Regions from separate parts of the Faecalibacterium sp. Marseille-Q0746 genome, predicted to be linked through region 1. Evidence: predicted binding sites of a transcription regulator. Region 1 holds the regulator's gene; each other region holds the start of a gene.

Region 1 (4,855 bases):
GCAGCTTCCTTCAAGCGCTGTGCAGCCATCTTATCCTTGCGCAGGTCGATGCCGTTCTCGTTCTGGAACGCATCTGCCATCCAGTCGATGATGCGCTGGTCGAAGTCATCGCCGCCCAGGTGGGTATCACCGTTGGTGGCCAGAACCTCGGTCACGCCGTCGCCCATCTCGATGATGGAGACATCGAAGGTGCCGCCACCCAGGTCGTAGACCATGATCTTCTGGTCCTCTTCCTTATCGATGCCGTATGCCAGAGACGCGGCAGTGGGCTCGTTGATGATACGCTTGACGTTCAGGCCGGCAATGGTGCCTGCGTCCTTGGTTGCCTGACGCTGGCTGTCGTTGAAGTATGCAGGAACGGTGATGACTGCATCGGTGACAGTCTCGCCCAGATAAGCCTCAGCATCTGCCTTCAGCTTCTGCAGGATCATAGCGCTGACCTGCTGGGGAGTGTACTCCTTGCCGTTCAGGGTCACCTTGTGGTCGGTGCCCATATAACGCTTGATGGAAGCCACCGTGTTCTCAGGGTTGGTGATGGCCTGGCGCTTTGCGACCTGACCCACCAGACGGTCGCCGGTCTTGGTGAAGCCGACAACAGACGGGGTGGTGCGTGCACCCTCAGAGTTTGCGATAACAACGGGCTCGCCGCCCTCCATAACAGCCACGCAGCTGTTGGTAGTACCAAGGTCGATACCAATGATCTTACTCATAATGAAAGCTCCTCTCAAATTCAGAACGTTTTTTGTTTATATGATGCTCAAATGTTACCAAGCGGATGTTATATTTGAAAACCCTTGCGGGGTCTTGCAAAATCACTCTGCCACAACAACGGTGGCATGGCGGACGATCTTATCGCCCAGCTTGTAGCCCTTCTGGTAAACCGTGATCACGGTGCCGCTCTCCTGTCCATCGGGGGCGGGGATCTGCTGCACGGCATTCATAAAGTTGGGGTCAAAGGGCTTGCCCAGCGCCTCGATCTCCTCCACATGGAGGGCATTCAGCGCCTTGGCGGCTTTGTCCAGCGTCATGGTCACGCCCTTCTTGTAATTCTCGTCGGTGGTGGGGGCGTTGGCCGCCATCTCCAGCGTATCCAGAATGGGGATGATCTGGTTCACGGCAAAGGACACGCCGTCGTTGAACTTCTGGTCAGCCTCACGGGTGGAGCGCTTGCGGTAGTTCTCATACTCGGCGGCCATCCGCAGCAGCTGATCCTTGGCCTGATTGGCATTCTTCTCAGCCGCGTCCAGCTTTGCCTTCACGGCCTCCAGCTCCCGGGCCTTCTTGTTGAAGAAGCCATCCTTTTTCTTGGGGTCTGCCGCTTCAGCGTTCGTCTCGGGAGCCGCTGCCTGCTCAGGTGCAGTTTCCGGGGCGGCCTGCTCGGCGGTGTTGGGCTCCACGGCAGGTTCTTCTGCCTGCGGGGTCTTTTTTGTTTCTTCGCTCATTCCAGGTCCTCCTTATAGATCACAGTCCGCCGGGGTGCGGCTGCCTGCGGGGTATCTTTTCGTTTGCCGCTCATTCCTTCGCCAAGCTGATCGGCAAAGGTGTGGAGCAGCGGCATCAGCTTCTGGAAGGGCATCCGGGTGGGGCCGATGAGGGCCACGGAGCCCCAGAGGCCTCCGCCCACCAGATACCGGTCACTCACGATGCACAGGCCGGGGATCTGAGGTTCCAGATCCTCGCCCAGCAGGATGCTTTCGCTCTGCTCTGCCGGGGGTGCAATGAGGGCGGCAGCCTGCTCTTCGTCGTTCAGCAGGCTCAGGATGCTGCCCACCTTGCCGTCCAGCTGGGGCCAGTCCAGCAGGTACTGCTCACCACCCAGATACACATGGGGCTGGGTGGAATCCTGCAGGATGGCGGCGGCGGCGCTGATCACCGGCACCAGCTCCGGGCTGATCTGGCTGCACAGCTCTGCAAGGAGCCGGGGCGACAGATCAACAGGAGCCACAAAGGTCAGGTTCCGGTTGAGCAGGGCGGCAAGCGCCGCTGCATTTTCCCGGGAAAGACCGGTGCGGACCCGCGCAACACGGGTGCGGACATAACCGGCAGTGGTCACAGCCAGCACTGCTGCAGCGCTGCGGCCCACCTGCACCACCTCATAGTGGGCGATGCAGAGATCCTCAGCACAGGGGGTGCTGACGGCGGCGGTGCAGCCGCTGATGGCGGCCAGCGCCTTGGCGGCACCCTGTGCCAGCTTTTCCGGCTCGTGGTCAAGGCTTGCGAACACCGCGTCCACACGGGCGCGGGTCACACGGTCCAGCGGCTGGTCATCGGTGAGAAGATGATCCAGATAATAACGGTAGCCCTTGGCACTGGGGACACGGCCTGCGCTGGTGTGGGGCTGCTCCAGCAGACCCAGCTTGGTCAGCGCGGCCATCTCGTTGCGCAGCGTGGCACTGGAGACTGCCATATCAAAGTAGTTTGCCAGCACACTGCTGCCCACGGGCTCGCCCTCGAGGCCATACAGCGCAACGATCGCCTGCAAGACACGCTGTTTGCGTGCATCCATCGTCATAGCGCCTGCCTCCTTTGTTCGCTTTTTGTTCTTTAGCACTCCTTCTTCCTGAGTGCTAAGACCATTATATCCAATTTTGCGGCGCTGTCAATAGCTTCTCAGAAAAGTTTTGAAAGATTCATAATTCTGTCATAAAGGCCGCACAAAAAAGAGCCGCCCTGCGGCGGCTCTCCTATATAATAGATCATTCCTCCATCTGCTTTGCCAGAAATGCCGCCGCCACGTTCACCGCCTTGAGCTGGGCGGCATCGGGCTGGGCAGTGCGGTCCTCCGTAAGCAGGCCCACACTGCCGGTGACATCTCCCGCCGCAATGATGGGCACGGCACACAACAGCGCCCGGGGCGAGCCCTCACAGGGCAGCAATGCCTTTTCGGGGCTGCCATCGCTCTGGTAGGGCTTGCGGCTGTCCATCAGCTTTTCCAGCGGCTGGCTCACGCTGCGGTCTGCCAGATCCCGCCTGCCCGCACCGGATGCCGCCAGAATGCGGTCCCGGTCTGAGACAAAGGCCGTCAGGGCAAAGCACTTGCTCAGCACATCCACATACTGGGCCGTCACCCCGCTCAGTTCCCCCATGGGCGAATACTTTTTGAAGATGACCTCGCCGTCCCCTGTTGTGAAGATCTCCAGCGGGTCTCCCCTGCGGATGCGCTGGGTGCGGCGGATTTCCTTGGGGATGACCACCCGCCCCAGCTCATCGATGCGGCGCACGATGCCGGTTGCTTTCATAAGGTTCCCTTCCTTTCCATGTTCCGGTTTTGCTTCCAGATTTCTGTGAAGTATGGTTATTCTGTGGAAACAGGAAGGGAATTATTCATTCAGCTCCTGCCGGAGCCTTACCTGCGCACATACTGCGTCTTTCTACCCGCGCCGATCCTCTCCAGAACGCCCTCCTCTGTCAGTTTTTTCAGCGCGCTTTCAATCGAGCTTGTACCAAAGCCCGGGCAGGCCTCTGCGGCCTCCTGTTTTGTAAAGGCTCCCAGCTTTTCCATCGCATAACTGCGCACTCGTTCGTACGCCGTCACGCGCTTCTGTCCCCCGCCAACCAGATCGACCCGCTGCTCAAAATCCTGATAACAGGAGCAGATCACCGCCAGCATATATTTGATGAACGGTGTCGGGTCATTTTCCTCCTCATGCCAGTGCTGATCAGCCTGCGCCAATGCTGCATAGTACTCATCCTTAGTCTCTGCAATTGCTTTTTCAATGCTGATGTACTGCCCCACAACATATCCATTCTGATACAGCATCAAAAGGGTCAGCAGCCGGCTCATTCTGCCGTTACCATCATTGAAAGGATGGATACAGAGAAAATCCAAGATAAAACAGGGGATCAAAAGCAGGGGATCAACGAGTTCTCTGTGCAGCACATCCTGATAAGTGCAGCAAAGTGCTTCCACAGCACCCGGTGTCTCGTATGGTTCCAGCGGGCGGAACAGCACGCGGCGTTCCCCGCTGGGCAGGGTCATATCGATCTCATTGGGTGTAGTCTTAAAATGTCCTCGATAGGTCAAATTCGTATATTTCAGCAGATCACGGTGCAGTTGCAGGATGTACCCCGGCTCTACCGGAATATAGGCATAGTTCTCGTGGATGAGATTTAAAACATTCCGATATCCCAATATCTCCATTTCGTCCCGGTTATGTGGAGTCGTTTTATCTTCAACCAGCTGTTTCAGGCGCGCATTGGTCGTGATGATCCCTTCGATCCGATTGGAGGACTCTGTACTTTGGATCTTTGCGATCTCCACCAGCCGCTCCAATTCAGCGGGCCTTTGTTTCAGATATAGTTCCTGCCGCCCCTTGCATTCATGGATCTTCGCAACATAAGACAAGACCTCATTATCCCAGGAGTATTCTGCAATCTTTTTATAATCAAATGTACGCATGATTCACCCATTCCTTCTCCCAGCCCGTTCTTCCTTCTCCCAATTATACGCTCATTTTGGGAGAAAGCACAAGAAACTGGGAGAAATCTTTTATCGTTCTCGTCACTCGCAGCCCCTGCCGGAGCGCTGCTTATCCTCATACATCCGGTGGTCGGCCAGGATGCGGATGGTGCGCACATCGTCGCTGTCGCAGGGGTAGACCGCACAGCCGCAGCTGGTGCCGACCTGCACCTCTGCATCCTTCAGGCGGTAAGGCTCCCGGATGGCTGCCTTGATCTTTTCCACCCGGCTCTTGCAGAACCCCTCCGTTACGGCTCCGTTGACGATGAGGGCGAACTCATCCCCGCCGATGCGGAACACCGCATCGCTCTCCCGCACGCAGCCCCGCAGGCGGCTGGCCACCTCCTTGAGCAGCTGGTCGCCCACATCGTGGCCGTAACGGTCGTTCACAGGCTT
Region 2 (4,855 bases), on a different contig from region 1:
GTGAAGATGACCCCAGCCAGATCAGCATCTATCCGCTGGACTTCGAGCAAAAGGCTAAAGTCCTCAATGTGCTGGACAGCTACAATGCCGCCATGCGTGAGCAGGGCGCGGAAGACAAGGTGATCCAGTACACTGATGTGGTGGGCACCCTGATGACCTCCGTGACCAGGATCATCAACATGATCTCCAACATGCTGGTGGCCTTTGTCTCCATCTCGCTGGTGGTCTCCTCCATTATGATCGGCATCATCACCTATATCAGCGTGCTGGAGCGCCGCAAGGAGATCGGCATCCTGCGTGCCATCGGTGCTTCCAAGCGGAACATCTCCGAGGTGTTCAACGCCGAGACCTTCATCATCGGCCTGTGCTCGGGCCTCATGGGCATCGGTCTCAGCAGACTGCTGCTCATTCCGGGCAACATGCTCATCCAGAAAATCGCCGTCGGCACCAGCGTAGTGGCCGTTCTGCCCTGGAAGGCCGCTGTGGTGCTGGTTGCGCTGGCAACTGTGCTGACCATTCTGGGCGGCTTCATCCCCGCCAAAACCGCTTCCCGCTCTGACCCTGTCAAGGCTCTGAGAGCAGAATAAGATCACTTTTTCAAAGAGGCTGTTGCACAAGCCCCAGCAAAAAAGACCAGAGTTGTTTCGCCAAAAGGCGTTACAACTCTGGTCTTTTGCTTTCTTTCATGTGAACAGTGCGGCGGCTTCTTTACCACTCTTCTTCGTCAGCGCCCACCCTTGTGCGGCGGAACATGCTCTCCACAATGGCGCAGTATTTATCCGCCAGACAGACGATGACCGCCTCGCGGCAGGTCGGGATATGGCGGAAGGTCAGGGGCCACATGTGGCTTGCAATGACGTTCTGCTCCTTTTTGGTAATGCCGAACACCCGCTGTGCGTTCACACAGGCAGACCCTGGGTGGGAAAAGCCGTGCATCTCAAACAGATTCCGCAGGCCGTGGAAAGAGCCCTGCTTGTGCCAGTCATAGAGATAGAAATCGTGGAGGAAGGCCCCCACGGCCAGCGTGGTCTCATCGGCTCCCAGATGGAAGCGGTGGTTGATCCAGCAGCTGACCACGACCACATTCTTGCAGTGCTGGTAGGTGGTCACATCACCGTGCTGGATAAACTCACGCATTTCCTGCACCTTAGGGTGATGGTCGTACTGTTCCAGAATAGCGGACAGGCGCTCCCGTTCCGTTTGTGAAAGCTGCATGGAAAATTCCCTTTCTTTTTGTCAGAAACGCTCAGCTCAGCTCCGCAGCTGAACCGGGTTGGAGCTACCGAAGTTCTCAGCGGCCGAAGGATTTTCGCGGGTCAGGCTCAGGTCCACCAGATACTGCCTGCCGTCGCCCAGTGCTTCCAGCTCGGCCAGCTTGGCCTCGGCAGAAGCCTTGTCCGGGTACCACTGGATGAGGAAGAAGTTTTCCTCCTCCACACCGTAATACAGCCACTGGCCGTCTGCCCGCAGCAGGTCGTCCAGATGATCCACCTCATCGCCATCGGTCAGGCCCAGGCCCTCCTCGGCGTAGACATTTTCAGGTTCCACCTGCAGCACCTCAATGACCTGAATGGCGCTCTGTAAGTATTCATCCTGCGAAATGCTCTTGTCCGAGCGTTCCCAACCCGTCAGGAATGCCTGCATCAGCAGGTTCTTCACGGAGATCTCCGGCTTCATTGCCATAACATATTCCTCTTTCCTCGTTTGTTTCCGCTGATCAGTATACGCTAAAAATTGTGAAAGGTCAACTATTTCTTTATGAATTTTTTGTAGCAACGCACAAAAGGCATTTTGTTCCAGTTCATTTCTGAACTTTTTATGAAACCCCTTGATTTTTGACCCGCATCGGTGTATATTAGCACTCGAAAGATATGAGTGCTAAGAAGATGCAGCATCGGCTGCTTCTTCTGCATTGCCGCTCCTTTTGCGAGGGGCCGGATCTGAATACTGTACAAAAGAGGTTTTGTATTATGGCGAAGAAAGAATTTCAGGCTGAAAGCAAAAAGCTGATGGACATGATGATCAACTCCATCTACACCAACAAGGAGATCTTCCTGCGTGAGCTGATCTCCAACGCTTCGGATGCCATCGACAAACTTTATTATAAGAGCCTGACCGATCCTTCCGTGGGCATGAACAAGGGCGATTTCCGCATCCTGCTCACCCGCGATAAGGACAATCGCCTGCTGACTGTCTCCGATAACGGCATCGGTATGACCAAAGAAGAGCTGGAGCAGAACCTGGGCACCATCGCCCACTCCGGTTCTCTGGACTTCAAGAAGGACAACAAGGACGAGAACATCGACATCATCGGTCAGTTCGGCGTGGGCTTCTACTCCGCCTTCATGGTCGCCGACAAGGTCACCGTCATCTCCAGGGCATACGGTGCGGACGAGGCCTGGCAGTGGGAGTCCAGCGGTGCTGACGGCTACGAGCTGACCCCCGCTGAGAAGGAAACCGCCGGTACCGACATCATCCTGCACATCAAGGACAGCACCGATACCGACAATTACGAAAACTTCCTCGACGAATACGGCATCGTGGCCATCGTCAAAAAGTACAGCGACTATGTGCGCTATCCCATCCAGATGGAGCGGGAAAAGAGCCGCCAGAAGCCCGAACCCGATCCCAAGCCCGAGGACTACAAGCCGGAGTGGGAGACCTACACCGAGCTTGAGACCCTGAACAGCATGGTGCCCATCTGGAAGAAGCAGAAGAGCGAGGTCACCGACGAGGAATACGCCAGCTTCTACAAGGATAAGTTCAACGATTATTCTGACCCCGCCCGCGTCATCGTGAGCCGCACCGAGGGCACCGCCAACTACAACGCCCTGCTGTTCGTGCCCAGCCATCGCCCCTATGATTTCTACACCAAGGAATATGAGAAGGGTCTGGCCCTGTACGCATCCGGCGTGCTCATCATGGAAAAGTGCGCAGACCTGCTGCCCGATTACTTCAGCTTCGTCAAGGGCATTGTGGACAGCCAGGATCTGAGCCTGAACATCAGCCGTGAGATGCTGCAGAAGGACAACCAGCTCAAGCTGATCCACAACGCACTGGAAAAGAAGATCAAGAACGAGCTGCACTCCATGCTGGTCAACGACCGCGAAAAGTACGAGGCATTCTGGAAGGAATTCGGCCGCCAGATCAAGTTCGGCGCTTACTCTGATTACGGGATGCACGCTGAGCTGCTGCGCGACCTGCTGCTGTTCTGGTCTGCCAAGGAGCAGAAGATGGTCACCCTGCAGGAGTATGTGGACAAGATGCCTGCCGAGCAGAAGTTCATCTACTTTGCCGCCGGTGACTCCACTGACCGTCTGGCCAAGCTCCCCGCCGCCGAGCTGGTTCTGGACAAGGGCTATGATGTCCTGCTGCTGACCGAGGACGTGGATGAGTTCTGCCTGCAGATCATGCGCAGCTACCCCCGCAAGGATGCCGAGGGCAAGGACGGCACCGTGGAGTTCAAGAACATCAACAGCGGCGATCTGGGCCTTGAGACCGAGGACGAGAAAAAGGCCGCTGAAGATGCCACCGCCGAGAACAAGCCCCTGTTCGATGCCATGAAGGACGCTCTGGACGGCAAGGTCAAGGAGGTCAAGGTCTCCACCCGCCTGAAGGATCACCCTGTCTGCCTGAGCGCCGACGGCCCCCTGTCCATCGAGATGGAGAAGGTGCTCTCCAAGCAGCCCGGCAGCGAGGGCGTGAAGAGCGACAAGGTGCTGGAACTGAACATCAACCACCCCGTGTTCGCCGTGCTGAAGGCCGCACAGGAGGCCGGTGATACCGACAAGGTCAAGAAATACAGCAGCCTGCTCTATGCACAGGCACAGCTGATCGAGGGCCTGCCCGTGGATGATCCCGCCGCTTACGCCGAGGCCGTTTGCAGCCTGATGAAGTAATTTCCTTTCCCACAAATAAATTACCCCCTTAACAAAAGGGCCGTGCTCCGCTATAATAAAGTGGAACACGGCTTTTTTGTTTTAGGAGGATTCTGCCCCATGGAGCCCAGACGCAGCAAACATTTTCTTGCCCACATTCCCACCATTGCCCTGCTGGTAGTATTCGCCATGTCAGCACCGCTGGGCGTTCTGTTTTTCATCCTGCGTGCCATTGACCGGGATGCCGAAAAAAAGGAGCAGGAGAACGCGGAATATTCCAGCGATTTCCGCCCCCAGGACACCGGTGCCGGTCAGTCGGCCCGGGACACTGAGCCGGTCTACGGCCACGATGTGCCCACTGCCGAGCAGCAGAACGCCAAAAAGTGGCACAAGACCCTGACCAGCCTCTGCACGGTGTTCGGCGGCATCTTTCTGGTGGTGGGCCTTGCAGGCCTTGCCGATATCATTGACCTGTGGGGCTACTGGTTCGACTGGGGCGAGTTTCTGACCGCGCTGGCCCAGACCATTGGCGGCGGCGCTGCGCTGGCCATGGGCCTGCGGATGAAGCAGGCCCGCAAGCTGGAGCGCCAACTGGACAAGATCGTTGGGACCCGGGATAACATCCCGCTGGACGAACTCTTTGCAGCCGCGGGCATTGATGCCGACAGGGGCCGCGCCGCCGTGGAGCGCGCCATCGACCACGGCTATTTCGGGGCCGATGCCTATATCGACAACCGCACCGGCACGCTGGTGGTGCGGGGCGCTGCGCCCCAGCCGCCCAGACCCGCCGAGCCCGCACCCGCACCGGCTCCCGAGGATCAGTATGCCGCCCTGCAGCGCCAGCTCCGGCAGGCCAACGATGCCATCCCCGACCCGGTGATGACGGCCAAGATCTCCCGGCTGGAGGATGTCAGCGCCCGCATCTTCGCACTGGCTAAAAAGGACCCGGACAAAAAAGCCCAGCTGCAGAAATTTAT
Region 3 (4,855 bases), on a different contig from region 1:
GCGAACATTCAGCGCCATCTGCCGGAGAGCGAGCGCGCCGAAAAGGTCATCTTTGTCATCACCACGGACGGCTTGGAAAACGCCAGCAAGCGGTTTGGCTATGAGAAGATCCGCCGGATGATCGAGCGGGAAAAAGAGCAATACGGCTGGGAGTTCCTGTTCCTCGGTGCCAACATGGACGCCGTGAAGGAAGCTGCCCGCTTCGGCATCTCGTCCGACCGGGCTGTGCGGTTTGAGAATGACGCACAGGGCGTGGCGGTCAACTACCACGTTGTCAGCGAGACGGTCTCCCGGATGCGGGAAGCACCCTGCTGCGCGTCCATCGGCGCAGAGTGGAAAGAACAAATCGAAGCTGATTTCCAGAAGCGGCATTATAGGTAAGGGAGGAAACAGCCATGTTAGGAGCAATCTTGGGTGACATCGTGGGCAGTCCCTATGAATTTGACCACAACAATTACAAGCACAAGGATTTTCCGCTGCTGAGCGAGAAATCGCACTTCACCGATGATACCGTCATGACCGCTGCGGTGGCAGTTGGTCTGATTGACGGAAAGGGTCTGCCGGAGAGAACATTTTGTGCAGTGCAGCATGAAATGCGGTTCTGGGGCCGTGAATATCCCCATGCCGGTTACGGCGGGATGTTCCGCCGGTGGCTGCACGCAGAAAATCCGAATCCCTATGGCAGTTTCGGCAACGGCTCGGCTATGCGGGTGTCGGCAGCGGGCTGGCTGTTCGATACGCTGGACAAAACGCTGGAAATGGCAAAAGTGACCGCTGAAGTCACCCACAACCACCCGGAGGGCATCAAAGGCGCGCAGGCCACGGCGGCAGCGATTTTTCTGGCCCGTACCGGCCGCAGCAAGCCGGAAATCAAACAATATGTGGAGCAGACCTTCGGTTATGACCTGAACCGTACCTGCGATGAAATTCGACCGACCTATCATCATGTGGAGACCTGTCAGGAAACTGTGCCGGAAGCAATCATTGCTTTTCTGGAAAGCGTCAGTTTTGAGGATGCACTTCGCAATGCAGTTTCTCTGGGCGGCGACAGCGACACCCTTGCCTGCATCACCGGCGGCATTGCCGAAGCTTTTTACGGGATGCCGCAGGAACTGCGGGATGAGACTTTGAAACGTCTGCCGGAGGATATCCGAGAAGGATATGAGCTGTTTCGGTGGAACATCGGCCAGAGATGAGACATTCGGAGAACCAAGGAGCAGATACAACACACTCGTGATGTGAAGTATCTGCTCCTTGGCTTTTAATAAGACTCGATGAAGGGTGTCTTGCATCGGCCTGAAAAATCCGATATACTGAACCCAGAGAGTATATCGAATTTTTTGGGAAAAGGAGAGAACGGTATGGAACATCTTTATGAAAAGGCACTGGAAAGTGCGGAATATATCAAGACGCACACGAAAAAGCGCCCGAAGATCGCGGTGGTGCTGGGCTCCGGCCTTGGCAAGCTGACCGCGGACTTTACGGACACGGAAGAACTGTCCTACAAGGATATCCCCAACTTCCCGGTATCCACGGTGGCAGGACACAAAGGCGCATTGTTGGCTGGCAAGCTGGGGGACACGGAAGTCTACGCCATGGAAGGCCGCTTCCATTTCTATGAGGGCTACTCCATGAAGGAAGTCTGCTACCCGTTCTATGTGTTCAAGCTGCTGGGCGTGGAAAAGGTGGTGCTGACCAACGCCTGCGGCGGCATCAACCGGGAGTTTGCGCCGGGCACCCTGATGCTCATTACCGACTTCATCAACATGATGGGCACGAACCCCCTCATTGGTCCCAACGATGAGCGCTTCGGCCCCCGCTTCCCGGACATGACCGAACCTTACAGTCTGGAACTGCGGAACCTTGCCAAGCAGACCGCCGATGAACTGGGCATTGCCTACAAGGAGGGCGTTTACATGGGCTTTATGGGCCCTTGCTATGAAACGGCGGCTGAAATTCGCGCCTTTGCGGGGATGGGAGCCGATGCCGTGGGCATGAGCACCGTGCCGGAAACCATGGTCTGCAACTACATGGGCATGAAGGTACTGGCCGTCAGCTGCATCACTAACATGGCCACCGGCATCCAGACGGTCAAGCATAGCCACGCCCGTGTGCTGGAAATCGCAAATCAGGCAGGCGATACCCTGTGCCGATGGCTGGGTGCGGTGATTCAGAGAATGGAGTAAAAAAGACATACCATGAAAATCCTTTCGTTTGGTTCCCTCAACTACGATTATACCTATGAGGTCGAGCACTTTCTCGCGCCCAAAGAGACCCTTGCAGCCAAGTCCATGCAGCGGGGCTTTGGAGGGAAAGTCGCAAACCAGTCTATCGCCTTTGCACGCAGCGGTGCAGGTGGGCCGCAGACCGGAGAATCAGGGAAAGAACATCGTGGTCATCGTCCCGGACAACGGCATGAAATATCTGTCTACGCCGATGTACCGGCAGAAATGATAAAGACACGATGATACGACTGAATTTTGAAAAGATTGCATGGGATTTTATGAAAGTATTATTCTTTTATGAATTTTAGCACTCTTCTATTGACACTGCTAATGAACGGTGCTATAACAGTGGCGTGCTCAGGAGGAAGGGCAAAAGAGAGAGCCGCAAGGTGATCGAGCGGCTCCCCGGAAAGCCCTTCTGAATGGACGCTTCAGATTTTTTGCCCCGACCCGAACGCCGGGATTGGAGGAATGATTTATGCTTATGCCGACTGTTTTCCATGAAAACCTGTTCGATGATTTCTTCGATCCGTTCTGGAATGACGCTGCACTGGAACGTATGATGAACCGTGAGGCTCGTGATACCTTTGGTAAGCGTGGTGCAAACATGATGAAGACCGATGTCAAACAGACGGACAACGGCTACGAAGTAGCGGTTGACCTGCCGGGCTGCAAGAAGGAAGACGTTCAGATGGATCTGAACGACGGCTACCTGACCATTCAGGCAGTGCGCAGCCACAGCAACGACGAAAAGGATAAGAATGGCCGCTATCTGCGGCGCGAATCCTTCTCCGGCACCTGCGCGCGCAGCTTCTATGTGGGCGATGCCGTAAAGAAAGAGGATATCCACGCAAAGTTCGAGGATGGCATCCTGCACATCCAGCTGCCTGCACCCCAGCAGCAGAAGGCTCTGCCTGAGAACCCGAACCTGATCGAGATCGAGTAAAACGCCGGTCGTGTGCGCCAAGTCACACACGCACATAAGATGCCCCCGGAGAGCCGCAACAAGCCCTCCGGGGGCATTTTTGTTTCGCTATCTTTTCCGTAAGGGAAAACCATGGTATACTGAGAACAGCAACTCGGAATTTATGGAGGTACTTCACTATGGAATACAAACGCTTTGGCGGTAAGCTCCTTGTCCGCATCGACAAAGATGAGGAGATCGGTGAAACAAATTTGATTTTAGGGGGACAAAGATGAGTGATGTAAAAGGAAAGACCGGCGCAGTCCTGAGGGAGACGGCAGTCCTGACCGGGGCGGTGGCGATCATTGCGGCGGGCGTTTTCTTTTTTCTGGTGCCGAGCCATACATCCGTCAGCAGCATTTCCGGCCTTGGCATCGTGCTGTCCAATTTTGTGCCGCTGCCCTTGTCGGTCATTACGATGATCCTGAACGTCGTGCTTCTCATCATCGGGTTCTTTACCTGCGGCAGAGAATTTGGCGCAAAGACCGTATACACCAGTGTGCTGCTGCCGGTGTTTCTGGGGCTGTTTGAAAAGCTGTTCCCGGAGTTCGGCTCGATGACCGGCAGTCAGGAGCTGGACGTGCTGTGCTATATTCTGGTGGTCAGCATCGGGCTGAGTATTTTGTTCAACCGCAATGCATCCTCCGGCGGGCTGGATATCGTGGCAAAGATCATGAACAAGTACCTGCACATGGAATTGGGAAAAGCCATGTCTCTGTCGGGAATGTGTGTGGCGCTTTCCGCAGCCCTGGTCTACGATAAAAAGACCGTGGTGCTGAGTATCCTCGGTACTTACTTCAACGGCATCGTGCTGGACCATTTCATCTTTGATAACAGCATCAAACGCCGCGTCTGCATCATCACCGAAAAAGAGGAGGCGCTGCGTCAGTTCATCCTCCATGACCTGCACAGCGGTGCGACCATGTACGAGGCCATCGGTGCATACAATCTGGAAAAGCACAACGAGATCATTACCATCGTGGACAAGAGCGAATATCAGAAGCTGATGAACTTTATCAACCGGGAAGACCCCAAGGCTTTTGTTACCGTTTACAATGTGTCCAGCATGCAGTATCAGCCCAAGATCTGATCGGCGGAGAGCTGCCGCAAAGGGCGGGCCTTTTGCGGCTTGCTCTTTGCCATAGCTGCGTGGTATACTCAAGTCCGGAAAGATCAAAGCGCATGGAGGTAAAAAGCATGCTGACCTATACCTATGTTTCAGAGGGGACGTTTGCCCTGATGGAAAAACCAAAGCCGGTGCTGCAGCACGAGCGGGACGCCATTGTAAAGGTGACCCTTGCCAGCATCTGCTCCAGCGACCTGCACATTAAGCACGGCAGCGTGCCCCGGGCGGTGCCCGGCATCACCGTAGGGCACGAGATGGTGGGCATCGTAGAAGAAGTGGGCAGTGCGGTGACCAATGTGAAACCCGGCGACCGGGTGACGGTGAACGTGGAGACCTTCTGCGGAGAGTGCTTTTTCTGCAAAAAAGGCTTTGTGAACAACTGCACCGATCAAAACGGCGGCTGGGCGCTGGGCTGCCGCATCGACGGCGGGCAGGCCGAGTATGTCCGGGTGCCCTTTGCGGATCAGGGACTGAACAAGATCCCGGACGGCGTTACCGATCGGCAGGCGCTGCTGGTGGGCGATGTGCTGGCCACCGGCT
Region 4 (4,855 bases), on a different contig from region 1:
GCCGCCCACGCCGATGCCCAGCACGATGGGCGGGCAGGGGTTGGAACCGGCCAGCTGGACGGTCTCCAGCACGAACTTCCGGAAGCCCTCCACGCCGTCGGCGGGCTTGAGCATCTGGATGCGGCTCATGTTCTCGCTGCCAAAGCCCTTGGGGGCCACGGTGATGGTACAGCCGTCGCCGTCTACCAGATGAACGGTGATGGCGGCGGGGGTGTTGTCGCCGGTGTTGCCCCGGCGCAGCGGGTCGGCCACGATACTCTTGCGCAGGTAGCCGTCGGTGTAGCCGCGGCGCACGCCCTCGTGGATGGCGGCTTCAAAGCTGCCGTCGATGTGGACGTCGGTGCCCAGCTCCACAAACACGCAGGCCATGCCGGTGTCCTGGCAGATGGGCAGGTCTTTTTCTCTGGCGGCGCTCAGGTTGGACCACAGCAGGTCCAGGGTATTCTTTGCCAGCGGCCAGGGCTCTTCCTGCCGGGCCTTGTCCAGTGCCGCCTGCACATCCTGCGGCAGGCGGGTGTTGGCCTCGATGCAGAGCCGGGCTACGGCATCGGTGATGGCTTGTGCGGAGATGTTCCTCATCTCGTGTTCCTCCCTTTACAGGCGGGCAGTGCCGGTCTCGCGGGCAGCCTTTGCCACGGCAGCAGCCACGGCCTCGGCCACACGGGGGTCGAACGCGCCGGGGATGATGTTCTCCTCGCTGCGGTCGGCATCGGTGATCAGGTCAGCGATGGCATAGGCTGCGGCCAGCTTCATCTGGTCGTTGATGTCGCGGGCGCGAACGCTCAAAGCGCCCTTGAACAGGCCGGGGAAGCAGAGCACATTGTTGACCTGGTTGGGGAAGTCGCTGCGGCCGGTGGCCATCACGCGCACGCCGCCTGCCTTGGCATCGTCCGGCATGATCTCGGGGGTGGGGTTGGCCATGGCAAAGACGATGGCATCCTTGTTCATGGTCTTGCACAGCTCGGTGGTCAGGATGCCGGGGCGGGACACGCCGATGAATACGTCGGCTCCCTCGATGGCTTCCTTCAGGCCGCCCTTGATCTGGCGGGGGTTGGTCACCTCGCCCAGCCAGTTCTTGTGGGCCTCGGCGCTGTTGCAGCCCTTGTACAGGGTGCCGAACTGGTCCACGGCCACGATATCCTTTGCACCGGCGGTCATCAGCATCTTGATGATGGCAGTACCGGCAGCGCCGGGACCGTTCAGGACGATGTGCACGTCCTCCATCTTTTTGCCCACCACGCGCAGGGCGTTGATGAGGGCAGCGGTCACCACGATGGCGGTGCCGTGCTGGTCATCGTGGAACACGGGGATATCCAGCTCCCGCTCCAGCGTCTCTTCGATCTCAAAGCACTCGGGGCTCTTGATATCCTCCAGATTGATACCGCCAAAGGTGGGGGCAATGGCCTTGCAGGCTGCGATCACGCTGGCGGCATCGTGGGCATCGATACAGATGGGGAAGGCATCCACGCCGCCGAACTCCTTGAACAGCACGGCTTTGCCCTCCATCACAGGCAGACCGGCCTCGGGGCCGATGTCACCCAGGCCCAGCACGGCGGTGCCGTTGGAGACAACGGCCACCATGTTGCCCTTGAAGGTGTACTTATAAACATCGTCGGGGTTTTCCTTGATCTTGCGGCAGGGCTCGGCAACGCCGGGGGTGTAGGCGGTAGACAGGTCATCACGGGTCCTGACCTCCACCTTGCTGGTAATGCCCACCTTGCCGTGGTGGGTCTCGTGCATTTCAAGGGCGGCTTTGTTGTAATCCATGGGGTGTTCCTCCGTTTGTATCGGGCGCTTCCCGCGGAAGGGAGCGGCCGGGGTTTCTCGTATCTCTTTTATTTTAACAGAACCAGGCGGGCATTTCCACCGGAAAAGCCGCTTTTTCGGCCGGTGCCCCGCAAAAGTCGGACAAACCCGGCGCTCTATTTGTGGAATTTCTGCAAAATTCTTTTCTTTTTCACTTTTGCCCTTTATAATAAGGTCTGTACTATGCGACCCGAATCTGAACCCGGCGGGATGCCGATGTTCCAACAGGAGGAACTTTATTTTGAAAAAGATCATCACAAAGGCAGTCTGCCTGCTCTGCGCCGGTGCGCTGGTGCTGGGCGCAGCAGGCTGCTCCAAGTCCGCTGATTCTTCTTCTGTCGCTTCCAGCACAGCCGCCGCTGTTTACGGCAGCGCGGAAGATTACGATTACGAGAACTTCTCCTACAGCAGCGGTCTGGACGAGAATGGCTACTGGGAGGGTGTGAAAGCGCTTGACTATGTCACCCTGCCCGAGAACTTTGCAAGCCTTACCTTCAAGCGTTCTGAGATCGAGCCCACCGAGGAGGAGATCCAGAGCGAGATCGACAGCCTGCTCAGCGACCACGCCACCGAGAAGCAGGTAACGGACCGTGCCGCAGCGGACGGTGATACCGTCAACATCGACTATGCCGGTTCCGTGGATGGCGTTGCGTTCAGCGGCGGCACTTACAGCGGCTACAGCCTGACCCTGGGCAGCGGTACTTTCATCGATGGCTTTGAGGATCAGATCGTAGGCCACACCCCCGGCGAGACCTTTGATGTCACCGTGACCTTCCCGGAGGGATACAGCGATTCTACCGATTCCGAGGGCAACACCGTTGTCCTGAGCGGCAAAAAGGCTGTGTTCTCCGTTACCCTGAACTACATCAGCGAGAAGGTCCTGCCCGAGCTGACCGACGCGTGGGTGGCCGAGAACTACGGCGAGAGCGATGATGTTCACACCGTGGAGGAGCTGAAGGCGCTCTACCAGAAGATGCTCTACAACACCAACCTGCAGAACGCCATCATGGACGACCTGCTGGCAAACTCCACCTTCAAGGAGCTGCCCAAGGAGGTCACCGATTATCAGGTGAACCAGTGCCTGAACTACTACTACACCATGGCCAACTACTACGGCTACGATCTGGACAGCTTTGTGCAGACCGCCGCTGGCTATGAGAACGCCGATGACCTGCTGGAGGGGATGAGCGACAGCATCACCACCTACTCCAAGGAGGCTCTGCTCTATCAGGCAGTGGCCGAGACACTGGACATCGTGCCCACCCAGGAGCAGATCGATACCTATTCCTCCTACACCGGCACCTATGGTGAGAACTACTGCACCATGGTCGCCCTGATGGATGCCGTCACCGATGCGCTGACGGAAAGCGCAGTGGTGAGCTGAGTGCCCTGCCCCCATCTCAAGAGAACTTGTGCCGCTTCGGGTCTGCCGGGGCGGCATTTTTGTCTTGTTTGCAAACAATTTGTGAATTGTTGCCGTACCATCGAAAACCCTATTGACAAAGTGGGGTGTTTGGAGTATAGTTTTAGCAGTCGAATAGATAGAGTGCTAAAAATGAAATGGCAATCGATCTGAAAGACTGCTGAAATAACACTTCCGGTACGAATGGAGGTCGATTCTATGAATACCAATCAATATACGCAGAAAACACTGGAAGCTCTGCAGGCTGCCCAGCAGCTGGCTGTGGAGTACCAGCACAACGCTTTGGAGCCGGAGCATCTGCTGCACGCCCTGGCTTCGCAGGAGCAGGGCCTGATCCCGCAGCTTCTGCAGAAGCTGAACGTGGATCCGGGCAGCTTTGCCGCTGCCGTGGCCGAAAAGCTGTCGGCCCTGCCCCGGGTGTCCGGCTCCGGCCGTGACCCGGACAAGGTCTATATCTCGCAGGCAACGGATAAAGTCCTGAGCGCCGCCGCCCGGGAAGCTAAGGCCATGAAGGACGAATACGTCAGTGTGGAGCATGTGTTCCTGGGCCTGCTGGATGAGCCGACCCAGAACACCACGGAGCTGTTCCGCGCCTTCAACATCAAGAAGGATGCGTTCCTGCAGCAGCTGACTGCCGTGCGCGGCAACCAGCGCGTGACCAACGACAACCCCGAGGATACCTACAACGCCCTGCAGAAATATGGCCAGGATCTGGTCGATCTGGCCCGGAAGCAGAAGCTGGACCCCGTGATCGGCCGTGATCAGGAGATCCGCAATGTCATCCGTATCCTGTCCCGTAAGACCAAGAACAACCCCTGCCTGATCGGTGAGCCCGGCGTTGGCAAGACCGCCATCGCCGAGGGCCTGGCCCAGCGGATCGTGCGCGGCGATGTGCCCGAGAACCTGAAGAACCGCACCGTGTTCAGCCTGGACATGGGTGCGCTGGTGGCCGGTGCAAAGTACCGCGGCGAGTTTGAGGAGCGCCTGAAGAGCGTCCTGAATGAGGTCAAGAAGAGCGAGGGCAAGATCATCCTCTTCATTGATGAGCTGCACACCATCGTGGGTGCGGGCAAGACCGACGGTGCCATGGATGCGGGCAACCTGCTCAAGCCCATGCTGGCCCGGGGCGAGCTGCACTGCATCGGCGCGACCACGCTGGACGAATACCGCCAGTATATCGAAAAAGACCCCGCTCTGGAGCGCCGGTTCCAGCCGGTGCAGGTGGATGAGCCCACGGTGGAGGACACCATCTCCATCCTGCGTGGCCTGAAGGAGCGCTATGAGGTGTTCCACGGCGTGAAGATCAGCGATAATGCGCTGATCGCCGCCGCAACCCTCTCTGACCGCTATATCACCGACCGTTTCCTGCCGGATAAGGCCATCGACCTGGTGGATGAAGCCTGCGCCATGATCAAGACTGAGATGGACAGTATGCCCAGCGAGATGGATGATCTGGCCCACCGCATCACCCAGCTGCAGATCGAGCAGGTCAGCCTGAAAAAGGAGACCGATGCCCTGAGCCAGAGCCGCCTGCATGAGCTGGAAAAGGAACTGGCTGAGCTGCAGGATAAGTTCCGCAGCATGAAGGCAAAGTGGGAAAACGAGAAGAACGCCATTGGCAAGGTA

Evidence for each region. Region 1 encodes HrcA, which represses chaperone genes, less so after heat shock. Its sites were predicted from a motif close to TGTTAGCACTCNNNNNNNNNGAGTGCTAACA; they were not measured.
Region 2: the regulator HrcA is predicted to act here: its motif matches at 1,854-1,884, upstream of htpG (molecular chaperone HtpG).
Region 3: the regulator HrcA is predicted to act here: its motif matches at 2,528-2,558, upstream of J3351_RS07300 (Hsp20/alpha crystallin family protein).
Region 4: the regulator HrcA is predicted to act here: its motif matches at 3,331-3,361, upstream of clpB (ATP-dependent chaperone ClpB).

What each region holds. Positions count from the first base shown of each region.
Region 1 is NZ_JAFREI010000007.1:43,355-48,209, forward strand. It holds gene dnaK (molecular chaperone DnaK) at 1-710, opposite strand, end outside; gene grpE (nucleotide exchange factor GrpE) at 813-1,442, opposite strand; gene hrcA (heat-inducible transcriptional repressor HrcA) at 1,439-2,512, opposite strand; gene J3351_RS05660 (stage V sporulation T C-terminal domain-containing protein) at 2,697-3,239, opposite strand; gene J3351_RS05665 (Fic family protein) at 3,347-4,399, opposite strand; gene J3351_RS05670 (diguanylate cyclase domain-containing protein) at 4,502-4,855, opposite strand, start outside.
Region 2 is NZ_JAFREI010000002.1:204,915-209,769, reverse strand. It holds gene J3351_RS02290 (ATP-binding cassette domain-containing protein) at 1-587, shown strand, start outside; gene J3351_RS02285 (HD domain-containing protein) at 709-1,215, opposite strand; gene J3351_RS02280 (hypothetical protein) at 1,252-1,683, opposite strand; gene htpG (molecular chaperone HtpG) at 1,971-3,899, shown strand; gene J3351_RS02270 (5-bromo-4-chloroindolyl phosphate hydrolysis family protein) at 3,999-4,855, shown strand, end outside.
Region 3 is NZ_JAFREI010000010.1:15,966-20,820, reverse strand. It holds gene J3351_RS07315 (vWA domain-containing protein) at 1-381, shown strand, start outside; gene J3351_RS07310 (ADP-ribosylglycohydrolase family protein) at 396-1,196, shown strand; gene J3351_RS07305 (purine-nucleoside phosphorylase) at 1,362-2,186, shown strand; gene J3351_RS07300 (Hsp20/alpha crystallin family protein) at 2,704-3,171, shown strand; gene J3351_RS07295 (YitT family protein) at 3,422-4,279, shown strand; gene J3351_RS07290 (alcohol dehydrogenase) at 4,387-4,855, shown strand, end outside.
Region 4 is NZ_JAFREI010000022.1:18,491-23,345, forward strand. It holds gene J3351_RS11875 (fumarate hydratase) at 1-579, opposite strand, end outside; gene J3351_RS11880 (NADP-dependent malic enzyme) at 595-1,767, opposite strand; gene J3351_RS11885 (trigger factor) at 2,048-3,190, shown strand; gene clpB (ATP-dependent chaperone ClpB) at 3,428-4,855, shown strand, end outside.